Regions from separate parts of the Clostridium sp. LXY-7 genome, predicted to be linked through region 1. Evidence: riboswitches for the same ligand, from Rfam matches in the RefSeq annotation. Region 1 holds a riboswitch; each other region holds the start of a gene.
What was found. A riboswitch is a leader RNA that binds a small molecule or an ion and turns the genes downstream of it on or off. The one in region 1 is predicted to bind S-adenosylmethionine.
Positions count from the first base shown of each region.

Region 1 (3,115 bases):
TACGTTGTCAGTTTGATTTTCTGTATACCATAATTCCATATTAGCCATATCACTTAAGCCTCCATCTTATAGTTCATTTTCATATGGTCATAAGCACCATGACTAAAGGTTTTCACCTTATCAATTAAGCCTCTTGCAACCTCTGTGGATTCACTTCGTTCAGCCTTCAGAACTTTTTCAAGATAAGCAAATCCTAACCATGGGTTAACAGTATCACCACAGGTAAATAAGTCTACTGAAGCATAGCCATACTCTGGCCAAGTGTGTATAGTAAGATGAGATTCCTGGATTATTACAGCACCGCTGACTCCCCAGGGATTAAATTTATGAAAGCAACTTGTGACTATTGTTGCATTAGCCTCAATTGCAGCTTGTTTCATATATTCTTCGATAATAGCATGATCCTTTAAGAGTTCTATATCGCAGTTATAATACTCTACTAAAATATGTCTACCTAATTGTTCAATTTTCATAATAAATCCCTCCGTAAATTAATTTTAATTCTATCCAACAGACAAATATTTAACTAATAAAAATGCTTCACTCATGTGACCTCCTTAAAAAATATAGAAAAGTTTAGTATTTATAAACTCAAAGTTAAATTATACTAACTTTAATTATTTTAACAGGAAAATTATTTGTTGTCAATAATAGTAAATAAAATTATATTATAGTAAATTTATCCAATTTGAAAACAATAGATTTCGAGATTCTTTCCAAAGCTCTTTTATACCTAAATTAGGATTATGATTCTCAAAATAATTATCAGGAATATTTATAGGTAACCCCTTACTTAAATCCCTAAAATACTCATTTTTTAATATCTCTTTATCATATTCGATATGACCTAGAAATAAGACATTTTTATAATCCTTTGAGGTGATAGAAAAAGGACCTACTTCACTAGAGTCTGATAATATACTAAGCTCTGATATCTTTAATATATCCTTCCTATCTATATAGGTATGACGTGAGTGTGGAGCATAAAATTCATCTTTTATACCTTGAACTAAGGGATTAGGATTTACTATTCTATGAGAAAATACTCCAAAGGCTTTTTTCTCTAAAGGATATTTATTTATATTGTAAAAATGATACAGAGCAGCTTGTGCCCCCCAACATATATAAAGAGTTGACTTTATATTTTTATGGGCAAAATTCATTATTTCTTCTAATTCATTCCAGTAATTAACATCAGTAAAATCCATTTTTTCCACTGGTGCTCCTGTTACTATTAGGCCATTATATTTTGAAAACTCCATTGACGAAAAAGTAGTGTAAAAGTCATTTAAATGGCTCTCAGATACATGGGTAGGCTTGTGGGTTTTTGTATATATAAAATCTACCCATATATTTTTTTCATTATGGCCTATAGATTTTAATAATTGTAATTCTGTTTCGATCTTATTAGGCATTAGATTTAATATAGCAACTGATAGTTCTTGCTCTTTTCTCCAGTTTTCTTTAAAGATAACATCTATGCCATTGGTTATTAATTCGTCAATATAAGGTAACTCTTTACTTAAAATTAATGCCATTACTTTATCCTCCTAATAAGGCATATTAAAAAATAGCTAGTTAGTATCCTAGTCTATTTTGTGTCATATGTCTAAAATTTTATTTCAAAGCAAAACCCCCTTTTATCTGTAAAGATAAAAGAGGGTAACTAAACATTATTATTATTAGCTCTTCTTATCTCTCAGGATAAACCTGCTGGATTTGGCACATTGCATATAAGCTGTTGCCAAGACTTCATAGGGCCAGTCCCTCCGCCTTTCTTGATAAGAACATTATTCAATTTTAAAAACATTTTAGAATATAGGAGAGGTTTTGTCAATGGTTTTAGAGAGGTTTTATGGTAAAAGCTTTTATAACTATATTAAGGTATCTTCAAATATTTGTAATTTGTGAAGAATTATAAAAATATAATTAGAGTAGAGCAATAATTAAAATAATGTAATTTTTAACATATGAATAAATATATAAGAATTATAGGTTAGTACATTGAATTTTTTCAAGATACAATCAAAATAGTACTAAATACAGTCAAAATCATATTAAGTACAGTTAGTTGTTGAATATAAATTTATGAGATATATAATATAATTATCAAGTGATTCTTAGCTTTAGATGTAGTTTGCTTATATATGAATACTTTCGCCAGTTGAAGCTTAGGAATTCTACTATCTCCCACTTAAATAGGATGGGAGTGTTACGGATGATAGCCATCGGATAAAAAAATAGGGGTGAATATTTTGGAAAAAGAGATTTTAAATTTACAAGAAGTGTGTGAATTATTAGAAGTAGGAGAAAAAACTATGTTAAAACTGCTTCGAGAAGAGAGTATACCTGCTAGAAAAATAGGAAGAGAATGGAGAATGAGTAAAAAAGCCATTATAGACTGGATAGCTGCAGGAGTGTCCTTAAATTATAATATTTCTGAGTCAAATGTTAGTTATTCTGAATATAAAAGGGATAATTTTAAGGTTTTAATTGAGGAATTAAAAGATAAACTAGACAAATTAAGTTCAACAAATACTGTAAATTCTATAATAAAAGATATGGATAAGAATATAGAAATACCCAAAGAAGTAACCTTAGATGTTTCGTATAAACAGAAAAAAGGAATGGAGAAGATTGGACTTAAATTTTATTGGCCGATAAGAGAAGAATAATAAATGGGGGATTACTATGAGGAATAAAAACAATACAATATTTGCGCCACCTAAAAATGGAGAAAAATTAATATCATATATTATAAAATATCAAAGGCAGTTTTGGATAACAGCTATTACAGGAATAGTTTTTAATACAGCAATTGTATTTGGTCCTATCTTTCAAGGAAAGTTACTGGATGCAGCTATTTCTTCTAAAGGCATAGATGATATAATTGGCGCTGGGTTGCAATTTATAGGAATTACTTTAGGGTTTCAAATAGCTAGATTCTTCAAGAGATATTATGTAAGAAATATGGCAAACGGCATTAGTGGAGATATGCGTATAGGTATAATGGGAAGTATATTACAGGACGATTTAAATAATGTAGAGAAACAAAAAATAGGAGATATGATGTCGAAGACTATTGGGGATGTCGACATTGTAGTGGAAGCTGTAA
Region 1 is NZ_JBLLJL010000001.1:893,220-896,334, forward strand. It holds gene speE (polyamine aminopropyltransferase) at 1-39, opposite strand, end outside; gene speD (adenosylmethionine decarboxylase) at 54-473, opposite strand; gene ACI48Q_RS04245 (homoserine O-acetyltransferase/O-succinyltransferase family protein) at 669-1,538, opposite strand; SAM riboswitch class I at 1,690-1,788, opposite strand; gene ACI48Q_RS04250 (helix-turn-helix domain-containing protein) at 2,256-2,675, shown strand; gene ACI48Q_RS04255 (ABC transporter ATP-binding protein) at 2,692-3,115, shown strand, end outside.

Region 2 (3,115 bases), 550 kb from region 1:
ATACTTATAACTGTTAGCGTTAGTCCTGAAATTATAGATGGAAGTGCTTCTTTAAGCATTATTTTAAATATAATTTGGCTATTAGTAGCTCCAAAGGATTTTGCTGCCTCTACTATGGAAGCATCTACCTCTTTCAGTGCTCCCTCTATTACTCTAGTTACAAAAGGTGCCGCTGCAATGGTTAATGGTACTATTGCAGCCATTGTACCTATAGATTTCCCTACAATTAATCTAGATATTGGAGCAACTACTACCATAAGAATCACAAAAGGAAAACTTCTTAAAATATTTACAACCATATCTAAATTTTTATATATAAGTTTATTAGGTTTTAATCCCGAAGGTTCTGTTAATATTAATAATATTGCAGGAAAAAATCCTAAAATCAATGAAAACACTGTAGACAACAATACCATGATAAAGGTATCTCTAATAGCGGGTATCAATATATCCAATGCCATAACTACAACACCTCCCATTGAAATTTATTTGTCTCTAGATACTTTATAATCTTCTCTTTATTATCTTTTGATAAATTTATTACTAAACTACCTAAAATACTGTTTCTAAATTTTTCTAACTTTCCCCAAACTATAGAAAAGTCCACATCTAGTTCTCTACTCATTTTAGTTATTAGACATTTATGGCTTACTTCTGTTGGAAAAAATATTTTTATGTTAACCCCTTCTTCAGGAATTACATCTTCATCTTCTTCTCCAAGAAATTTTCTAAGACTTAATCCAGGATTTAAGAATAACTTTTCTACATAACCTTCTGCTTTCACCCTTCCATCCTCTAATAATAGTACCTTCTCACAGATTTCTTTAATAACTTCCATCTCATGAGTAACCACAACTATAGTTATTCCAAGAGTTTTATTTATTTTTAATAATAGCTGTAAAATATCTTTAGTAGTTTTAGGATCTAGAGCAGAAGTAGCCTCATCACAAAGTAATATTTTAGGATTTAAGGTCAATGCCCTAGCAATAGCAACCCTTTGTTTTTGTCCACCACTTAATTGCTTAGGCTTATAATCACGTTTATCCTCCAAACCAACTAGTTTTAATAATTCCCCTACCTTATCTTCAATATATTTCTTTTCATAACCCCATATTTCTAATGGCAGAGCTATATTCTTGTATACACTTGCCCTGTTTAATAGGCTAAAATTTTGAAAAATCATAGTTATGTTTTTTCTAAATTTTCTTAACTCATCATGAGTTAGATTTTTTATTTCTTGGTCCATTACTTGTAATACTCCAGAGTCATAAGTTTCTAATCCATTTATACATCTCAATAAGGTTGATTTTCCTGCGCCACTATGTCCTATAATTCCATAGATTTCTCCTTGCTTTATAGAAAAAGACACATCCTTTAAAACTTCCAGTTTATTAAAATTCTTTCTTAAATCTGCAACTTCTATCATTACTACATCCCCTCCTAAATATATTTCTTCCTATCTAAATTCAAATAATTATTACTAATGTAAAACCTTTAAAATCTAGTTATATTATTGGCCACTAACAAACTAAATTTTATCAATAAAATAAATAAAAGCACTAGAGAACAAATTCCCTAGTGCACAATTCCATGCATGGCTATTTATCCTCTTATCTCTCAGCATAATACTGCAGGATTTAGCACCATTATATGCAAACGCTAAGTTTAACATACAGGTTGCTGGGTTTCATAGGGCCAGTCCCTCCACCGCTCATGATAAGTTTTATTTAATTTTTATCTTGTTACTTATTATATATACATCCCTACATCTTGTCAATATATTTCTAATATTTTTTTAAAATTTCCTTATAACATTAACATAACAACATTCAAAATTAAGTACTTACTATAATATTAAATCTTATGCCTTTTTCATCTATAGAAAAGGCATAAATATTAGTAATTTTACTTTCTAAATTTATAGAATGAAAAATATTCTTAATTTCACTTATAAAGCCTTCATAATATATTTCAATATCTACACTATCATCATATAGCTGAAGATTTCCGACCCTTATTCCTTCAGTCTCATATAGATTTTTAACACATTCAGTTACATTGAAGGGTGCTCTAGACTCTTCACTGATATAGTTATTATTACAATAAGCTCTATTGTTTTTTAGCTTTTCCATATTTAATAATAGAATTGCATAAAAAGCACATAACAATATTAAAAGAATGCACATAACTATACTAATCCATTTATACTTAGAGATTCTCATTTTTTATATTCATTCTTACCTTAAAGAATTCCTTTCCTTCATTCTTTGTTACTTCACCTACTTCTAATAAATTAAAGCTAGCTTCCAATGTGCTAATTTTATATAAATAATCATTAAAATCAGTTACATAAATTTCAATAATTATATCTTGTTCTTGAAAATAAAGATTTTTAATATACCCTTCTAAACTCTCTATATGGCTAGCTAAATATTCATAGGGATATGTAATATCAAAGGCATTAATATTACTCTGTGTTTTTTCCAGATCCTTTAATGCATCTAATTCTCCTATTCCTTTAATTATGTTCATTATCATAAATCCTCCAATTAAGGTGGATATAATTAAAATTATTTTACTTTTTCTTACATAGTCACTTTCTTTTCTTTTTTTATACCATTTTGGATAAAATTTGCCCTGCATTTCCATACCTTCTTAATGTTATTTTTATTTATTATAAACTCATAAAACTGAGATTCACTAGGTGTATTAAAGTTTATAACATGAAAATTTTTTAGATATCTATAAAATAATCCATCATCTAGAGTCCTATGTTTCAATATAAAATTTGCTAAGGGATAATCCTTTCCCACAATATATATGGGTAGTGTTTTGTTATCTTTCTTATATAACCTATTATAAAATTCCAACAAGTCTTCATGAAAATTAATATTGGAATTATGAAATACCTTATTTAATTGTAATATCTTGTCTACCACATAGCATACATAGGTATACTCTCTAAAACTCATAACTATTACATATTTATTATGTTTAATGAATTCTTCATAAAACCTTATAAAATAATTTTGAACTAAATCTACAGAAATTATATTTATTCTTTCATAAGATTTCTCACTGTTAAGACTTAGATTTTCAATGTTAACACAATATA
Region 2 is NZ_JBLLJL010000001.1:1,438,544-1,441,658, reverse strand. It holds gene ACI48Q_RS06845 (methionine ABC transporter permease) at 1-461, opposite strand, end outside; gene ACI48Q_RS06840 (methionine ABC transporter ATP-binding protein) at 464-1,426, opposite strand; SAM riboswitch class I at 1,608-1,723, opposite strand; gene ACI48Q_RS06835 (hypothetical protein) at 1,836-2,186, opposite strand; gene ACI48Q_RS06830 (hypothetical protein) at 2,209-2,532, opposite strand; gene ACI48Q_RS06825 (hypothetical protein) at 2,586-3,115, opposite strand, start outside.
Region 2: it holds a riboswitch for S-adenosylmethionine, as region 1 does, so the genes downstream of both, ACI48Q_RS06840 (methionine ABC transporter ATP-binding protein) here and ACI48Q_RS04245 (homoserine O-acetyltransferase/O-succinyltransferase family protein) in region 1, are expected to answer to the same signal.

Region 3 (3,115 bases), on a different contig from region 1:
TGCATCTACTTTCATCTTTAGAAATTCTATATCCCTGACTAAATTTCTATTTTCTATATGACCTTCTGGATAACAGGCAGCTGATAGATGAAACTTATTCTTTGATTTTATATATTTTATTAATTCACAGGCTTGATTAAAATCACCAATGTTTTCACTATCCCTTGAAATATCCCCCCTAAGTGCTAATATATTATGCACAGAATTTTTCTTTAAATTTTCTAAAACATTATCTATTTGCTCTATACTAGAGTTTATGCAGGTTAGATGTGCTAGTGGTTCTATTCCATATTTGTTTTTAACTAAAGAAGTTAATTCGCAGGTTCTATTATCATTAGTACTTCCTCCTGCACCATAGGTTACACTTATATAATCTGGGGTAAGACGACTTAAAGCCTCTATTGTGCTATAAACCGTCTCTATTGGGGAAGTAACCTTTGGAGGGAAAATCTCAAAGGATAGTACTACTCTTTTTTCTTCAAATAAATCTTTAATATACATGTTTTATCTCCTTTGCATTATCTTAATGTACTTATATAGTTCTCATATTATCTAGATGAATTCTGCACTATCTAGTTTTATTTAGGGCTTGGTTTAAGTCGTATATTATATCTTCCACATCCTCTATACCAATTGACAATCTTATCATATCTGGGGTTACACCAGCGGCCCTTTGTTCCTCTTCATTAAGTTGGCTATGAGTGGTGCTTGCAGGATGAATAACTAAGGATTTTGCATCTGCCACATTGGCAAGATGAGAAAATATTTCGAGGTTTTCTATAAATTTCTTTCCTTCCTCTACTCCACCTTTAATTCCAAAGGTAAAAATAGAGCCTGCACCCTTTGGTAAGTATTTTTGTGCTAATGTATAATATTTATTTCCTTCTAGACTTGGATAGTTAACCCAAGATACAAGAGTATGACTATTAAGAAACTCTACTACCTTTTTTGTATTAGCTACATGTTTTTCTATTCTTAGGGATAAGGTCTCTAGCCCTTGAATGAATAAAAAGGAATTAAAAGGACTAATAGCTGCCCCTGTGTCCCTTAATAGTTGAACTCTAGCCTTGGTAATAAATGCAGCTGGTCCTACATCTTGAGCATATCTTATACCATGATAACTAGAATCTGGTTCAGTAAGACCTTTAAATCTACCACTGCCTATCCAATCAAACTTTCCTGAATCTACAATAATTCCTCCTATGGAAGTTCCATGACCTCCAATAAATTTAGTAGCAGAGTGAACAACTATATCTGCTCCAAATTCTATAGGTCTTATAAGATAAGGAGTGCCAAAGGTATTATCAACAATTAGTGGAAGTCCATTTTCATGAGCAATTTCTGCTACTGCTTCAATATCTATTAAATTTATCCCCGGATTTCCTATGGTTTCAATGTAAATTCCCTTAGTATTCTCATTTATAGCATTCTTAAAATTTCCTGATTCATCTGGATTAACAAAAACAGTTTTTATACCATAGTTAGGAAGAGTAGTTGAAAAAAGATTATAAGTGCCTCCATATAAAGTGCTGGCAGCAACTATTTCATCTCCTGCACCTGCAATATTTAAAATTGCATAAGTTATTGCTGCAGAGCCTGAAGCCACTGCTAAGGCACCTATTCCACCTTCTAGAGCAGCAACTCTTTTTTCAAATACATCAGTGGTAGGATTCATGATCCTTGTGTAAATATTTCCTTCTTCCTTTAGTGCAAATAGGTTTGCTCCATGCTCAACACTATTAAACACGTAAGAGGTAGTTTGGTATAGTGGAACTGCTCTTGAACCTGTAGTTGGGTCTGGCTCTTGTCCTCCATGTACTTGTAATGTATCAAATTTTAACTTTCTTTCACTCATTTTAATCTCTCCTCAATATATTAATTTTTAGCTTTGTTTTAAATGGTAGTTCATTATCAACACTATATTAAAATAAAGCCTAATTTTTGAATAAATTTCATTTAAATTAAACAATTCAGCGTTGAAAATTACTTTTTATTTCCACTGATTAAATAAATTTTAACCTTGTAAATCTATAATAAATATTCATCTTTAAAAATAAGAAAAGCCCCCTTTCCCAAATAATTTTGATGAAAGAGAGCTATATTAATTAGCTTTATGAAGTAAATATCTTCTCCCTCATCTTTCTTTAGGTAAAACACCTAAGTAGGATTTAGCACCTTTTCAGACAAATGGGTCTGAAGGTTGCCGAGGTTTCATAGGGCCAGTCCCTCCACCTCTCTTGATAAGAGTATCTTATTAAATTTTGTATAACTTTTAATTAAAACTTCATAGCTTTAATTAAAATAAAAAAAACTCTTTGCTTGAAAGAGGTTTAATAACAATTATTCCTTATCTTTCAGCATTGCTGTAGGATTTAGCACCATGTATAATTAAATACTGGTTGCTGGGCTTCATAGGGCCTATCCCTCCGCCTCTCTTAATAAGATTTTTATTAATTTTCTAAAATTATAACAATTATCTGATAAATTGTCAATGGTAATATTTCATAAATGTCTTCTACAATAATTCAAACAATTCATATTCTTAATAATATTACTTAATATCCTAAATTTGTATTTACTTTATTACTTTAATGTGGTAATGTTTTTATATGCTGTACTTTCCCTTTAGAATTGAGTTCTTTACCGTTAATGCATTCAGAAAATCCTAAAAGGTAGCTCTTAGACAAGAGCTACCTTTCCTCCTTTATAGAGACTTATGTTTTTGATGCGTTTTAAGTTGTTATTAGTATTTACTCATCTCTATATCTTGTTACTCACATGGGATCTAATATACTGTACTAAATAAGCTATTTTCTTAAGAATATTCCATCTATTAAACCGTATTCCTTTGCTTCTTCTGCTGACATAAAGAAATCTCTCTCCATATCTTTTTCTATCTTTTCCACAGGTTGCCCTGTGTTTTCGCTATAAATTCTATTTATTTTGCTTTTTGTCTTTAATAACCAATCTGTGTGTATTTTTAAATCTGTAGCTTGACCTTGCATTCCTCCACTGCTAGGTTGATGAATTAATATTTCACTATTTGGCAATGAAAATCTCTTTCCTTTTGCACCAGCAGCTAACAAGAAAGACCCCATACTTGCAGCTAAACCCA
Region 3 is NZ_JBLLJL010000002.1:612,615-615,729, reverse strand. It holds gene metF (methylenetetrahydrofolate reductase [NAD(P)H]) at 1-501, opposite strand, end outside; gene ACI48Q_RS10055 (homocysteine synthase) at 569-1,855, opposite strand; SAM riboswitch class I at 2,132-2,247, opposite strand; SAM riboswitch class I at 2,345-2,445, opposite strand; gene clpP (ATP-dependent Clp endopeptidase proteolytic subunit ClpP) at 2,808-3,115, opposite strand, start outside.
Region 3: it holds a riboswitch for S-adenosylmethionine, as region 1 does, so the genes downstream of both, ACI48Q_RS10055 (homocysteine synthase) here and ACI48Q_RS04245 (homoserine O-acetyltransferase/O-succinyltransferase family protein) in region 1, are expected to answer to the same signal.

Region 4 (3,115 bases), on a different contig from region 1:
AGATATTGAAAAAATAAGCGAGTATATAGAGTATAAGAATGAAAAAATAGGAGTGGAAAAAATAATAGAAATTGTAAAAGAAAAACTTAAACCTAAAGATGTTGAATATGTTTTGAAAGTATTCTCTAGATATATAGATTTTAGTAGCCTTAGATAAGAACAAGAGTGCAATGTAAATAGAAGTATTCATTAGAAAAATAGAAGGAGAGTAAAATAATCATCCCAAATGGGTAAATTTGAATTTGAAAAAGTAAAACTAAAATTGTATACTATAACTTGTCAAGTTTATAAATCGGGATTTGCTGGCATGGCTCAACGGTAGAGCAGCTGACTTGTAATCAGCAGGTTGTAGGTTCGATTCCTATTGCCAGCTCCAAAATGTGGAGGAGTTCCCGAGTGGCCAAAGGGGGCAGACTGTAAATCTGTTACGTTTCGTTTCGATGGTTCGAATCCGTCCTCCTCCACCATATTATGGTCGCATAGCTCAGCTGGGAGAGCATCTGCCTTACAAGCAGAGGGTCACAGGTTCGATCCCTGTTGTGACCACCATTAAACTAATAATTAAATAATATATGCTGGCATGGCTCAACGGTAGAGCAGCTGACTTGTAATCAGCAGGTTGTAGGTTCGATTCCTATTGCCAGCTCCAAAATGTGGAGGAGTTCCCGAGTGGCCAAAGGGGGCAGACTGTAAATCTGTTACGTTTCGTTTCGATGGTTCGAATCCGTCCTCCTCCACCACAATATGGTCGCATAGCTCAGCTGGGAGAGCATCTGCCTTACAAGCAGAGGGTCACAGGTTCGATCCCTGTTGTGACCACCATTAAACTAATAATTAAATAATATATGCTGGCATGGCTCAACGGTAGAGCAGCTGACTTGTAATCAGCAGGTTGTAGGTTCGATTCCTATTGCCAGCTCCAAAACTTGGAGGAGTTCCCGAGTGGCCAAAGGGGGCAGACTGTAAATCTGTTACGTTTCGTTTCGATGGTTCGAATCCGTCCTCCTCCACCATAAAAAAATATCACTTTTGTGATATTTTTTATTTTGAGAATAATCAAATTGACATGCTTTTCATATTATGATATTATGATGTTGTAAAAATAATTAATAACTCTTATCAAGAGAGGTGGAGGGATACGGCCCTGTGAAACCCGGCAACCGGTGAATTATCACCATGGTGCCAATTCCAGCAGACATACTGCGAGATAAGAGAGAGTAGTGTATTGTGATAGCTAACCTCTTCTTAATCTTAAGAAGAGGTTTTATTTTGTTTGTATGTATTATTAAATTAAATTTTTATTATTGGAGTCTTAACTTATATTATAAGTTTTTATTTGCCTATTGGAATTTAATATGTGAGAACTCCAGATAAAAAAATCAGAGAGGAGATAAAGAAATGAGAAGATTATTTACTTCAGAATCAGTTACAGAAGGACATCCAGATAAAATGTGTGACCAAATATCAGATGCTATTTTAGATGCTATTTTAGAAAAGGACCCAATGGCTAGAGTTGCTTGTGAAACAGCGACAACAACAGGAATGGTTTTAGTTATGGGAGAAATCAGCACTAAATGTTATGTAGATGTACAAAAAGTTGTTAGAGAGACCATTAAAGAAATAGGTTATACTAGAGCTAAATATGGATTTGATTGCAATACTTGTTCAGTGTTAACCTCTATAGGTGAACAATCAGGGGATATTGCAATGGGGGTTGATGAGGCTTTAGAAAGCAAAAAGGGTGAAATTAATAAAGAAGATGCTATTGGTGCTGGAGATCAAGGTATGATGTTTGGTTTTGCATCAAATGAGACAGAAGAATTTATGCCACTTCCAATTGCTATGGCTCATAGATTAGCAAGAAGATTGTCAGAAGTTAGAAAAGATGGTACTTTAAATTATTTAAGACCTGATGGAAAAACTCAGGTAACAGTTGAATACGAGGATAACAAACCAGTAAGAGTAGATGCAATAGTTATTTCAACTCAACATGATCCAGAAATAGAGCGTGAACAAATTGAGAAGGATTTAAAGCAATATGTAATAGCTAATATTGTTCCAGCTGAACTATTGGATGATAATACTAAGTATTATATAAATCCAACAGGAAGATTTGTTATTGGCGGTCCACAAGGAGATTCAGGATTAACAGGAAGAAAAATTATAGTAGATACTTACGGTGGATATGGTAGACATGGTGGTGGAGCATTCTCAGGAAAAGATCCAACTAAGGTTGACAGATCTGCGGCTTATGCTTCAAGATGGGTAGCTAAGAATTTAGTTGCTGCAGGAGTTGCTGATAAAATAGAAATAGCATTAGCGTATGCTATAGGAGTAGCTAAACCTGTATCTATAGCAGTTGATACCTTTGGAACAGGAAAAATTAATGATGATAAAATTGTTGAATTAATAGAAAAGGTATTTGACTTAAGACCAGCAGCTATAATAAGACAATTAGATTTAAGAAGACCAATATATAAACAAACAGCTGCTTATGGACATTTTGGTAGAAATGATTTAGATTTACCGTGGGAAAGATTAAATAAAGTTGATGATATTAAAAAATATTTATAATAAAACAGAGTGAACTTTATGGTTCGCTCTTTTTTTATAACTTTGTCTTAATATAGTGTTGATAATGAACTATATAAAACAAAATCGTATTTATAAAAAATTTTGATTTAATAGGACTGAGAATAGTAAATAATATAAATATAAAAAAGTACAGCTATAAATATGCTTCAGATGCTATAATTAATAGAAGAAAATATTTAGGAGAGATAAAGTATGATAGTTATGGAAGTTGTGGCGGATAATATAGTTTTTAAAAATGAAGAAAATGGATATGCCATAATTAGAGCTATTCACGGAAGAGAAAATATCACCATGGTTGGTACTATGGCTTATATTGTTGAAGGAAATAAATATAAGGTAACAGGAGAGTGGGTTAATCATCCTAAATTCGGAAAACAATTTAGAGTAGATAATATAGAAGAAATAGTTCCAACTACATTATCGGGCATAGAAAAATATTTGGCCAGTGGTATTATAACTGGTATTGGACCAATAACGGCAAAAAAAATAGTGGAGTTTTTTGGAACTAAAACCTTAGAGG
Region 4 is NZ_JBLLJL010000004.1:168,287-171,401, forward strand. It holds gene ACI48Q_RS13980 (hypothetical protein) at 1-157, shown strand, start outside; tRNA gene ACI48Q_RS13985 (tRNA-Thr) at 302-376, shown strand; tRNA gene ACI48Q_RS13990 (tRNA-Tyr) at 383-467, shown strand; tRNA gene ACI48Q_RS13995 (tRNA-Val) at 474-549, shown strand; tRNA gene ACI48Q_RS14000 (tRNA-Thr) at 575-649, shown strand; tRNA gene ACI48Q_RS14005 (tRNA-Tyr) at 656-740, shown strand; tRNA gene ACI48Q_RS14010 (tRNA-Val) at 747-822, shown strand; tRNA gene ACI48Q_RS14015 (tRNA-Thr) at 848-922, shown strand; tRNA gene ACI48Q_RS14020 (tRNA-Tyr) at 929-1,013, shown strand; SAM riboswitch class I at 1,114-1,214, shown strand; gene metK (methionine adenosyltransferase) at 1,399-2,574, shown strand; gene recD2 (SF1B family DNA helicase RecD2) at 2,788-3,115, shown strand, end outside.
Region 4: it holds a riboswitch for S-adenosylmethionine, as region 1 does, so the genes downstream of both, metK (methionine adenosyltransferase) here and ACI48Q_RS04245 (homoserine O-acetyltransferase/O-succinyltransferase family protein) in region 1, are expected to answer to the same signal.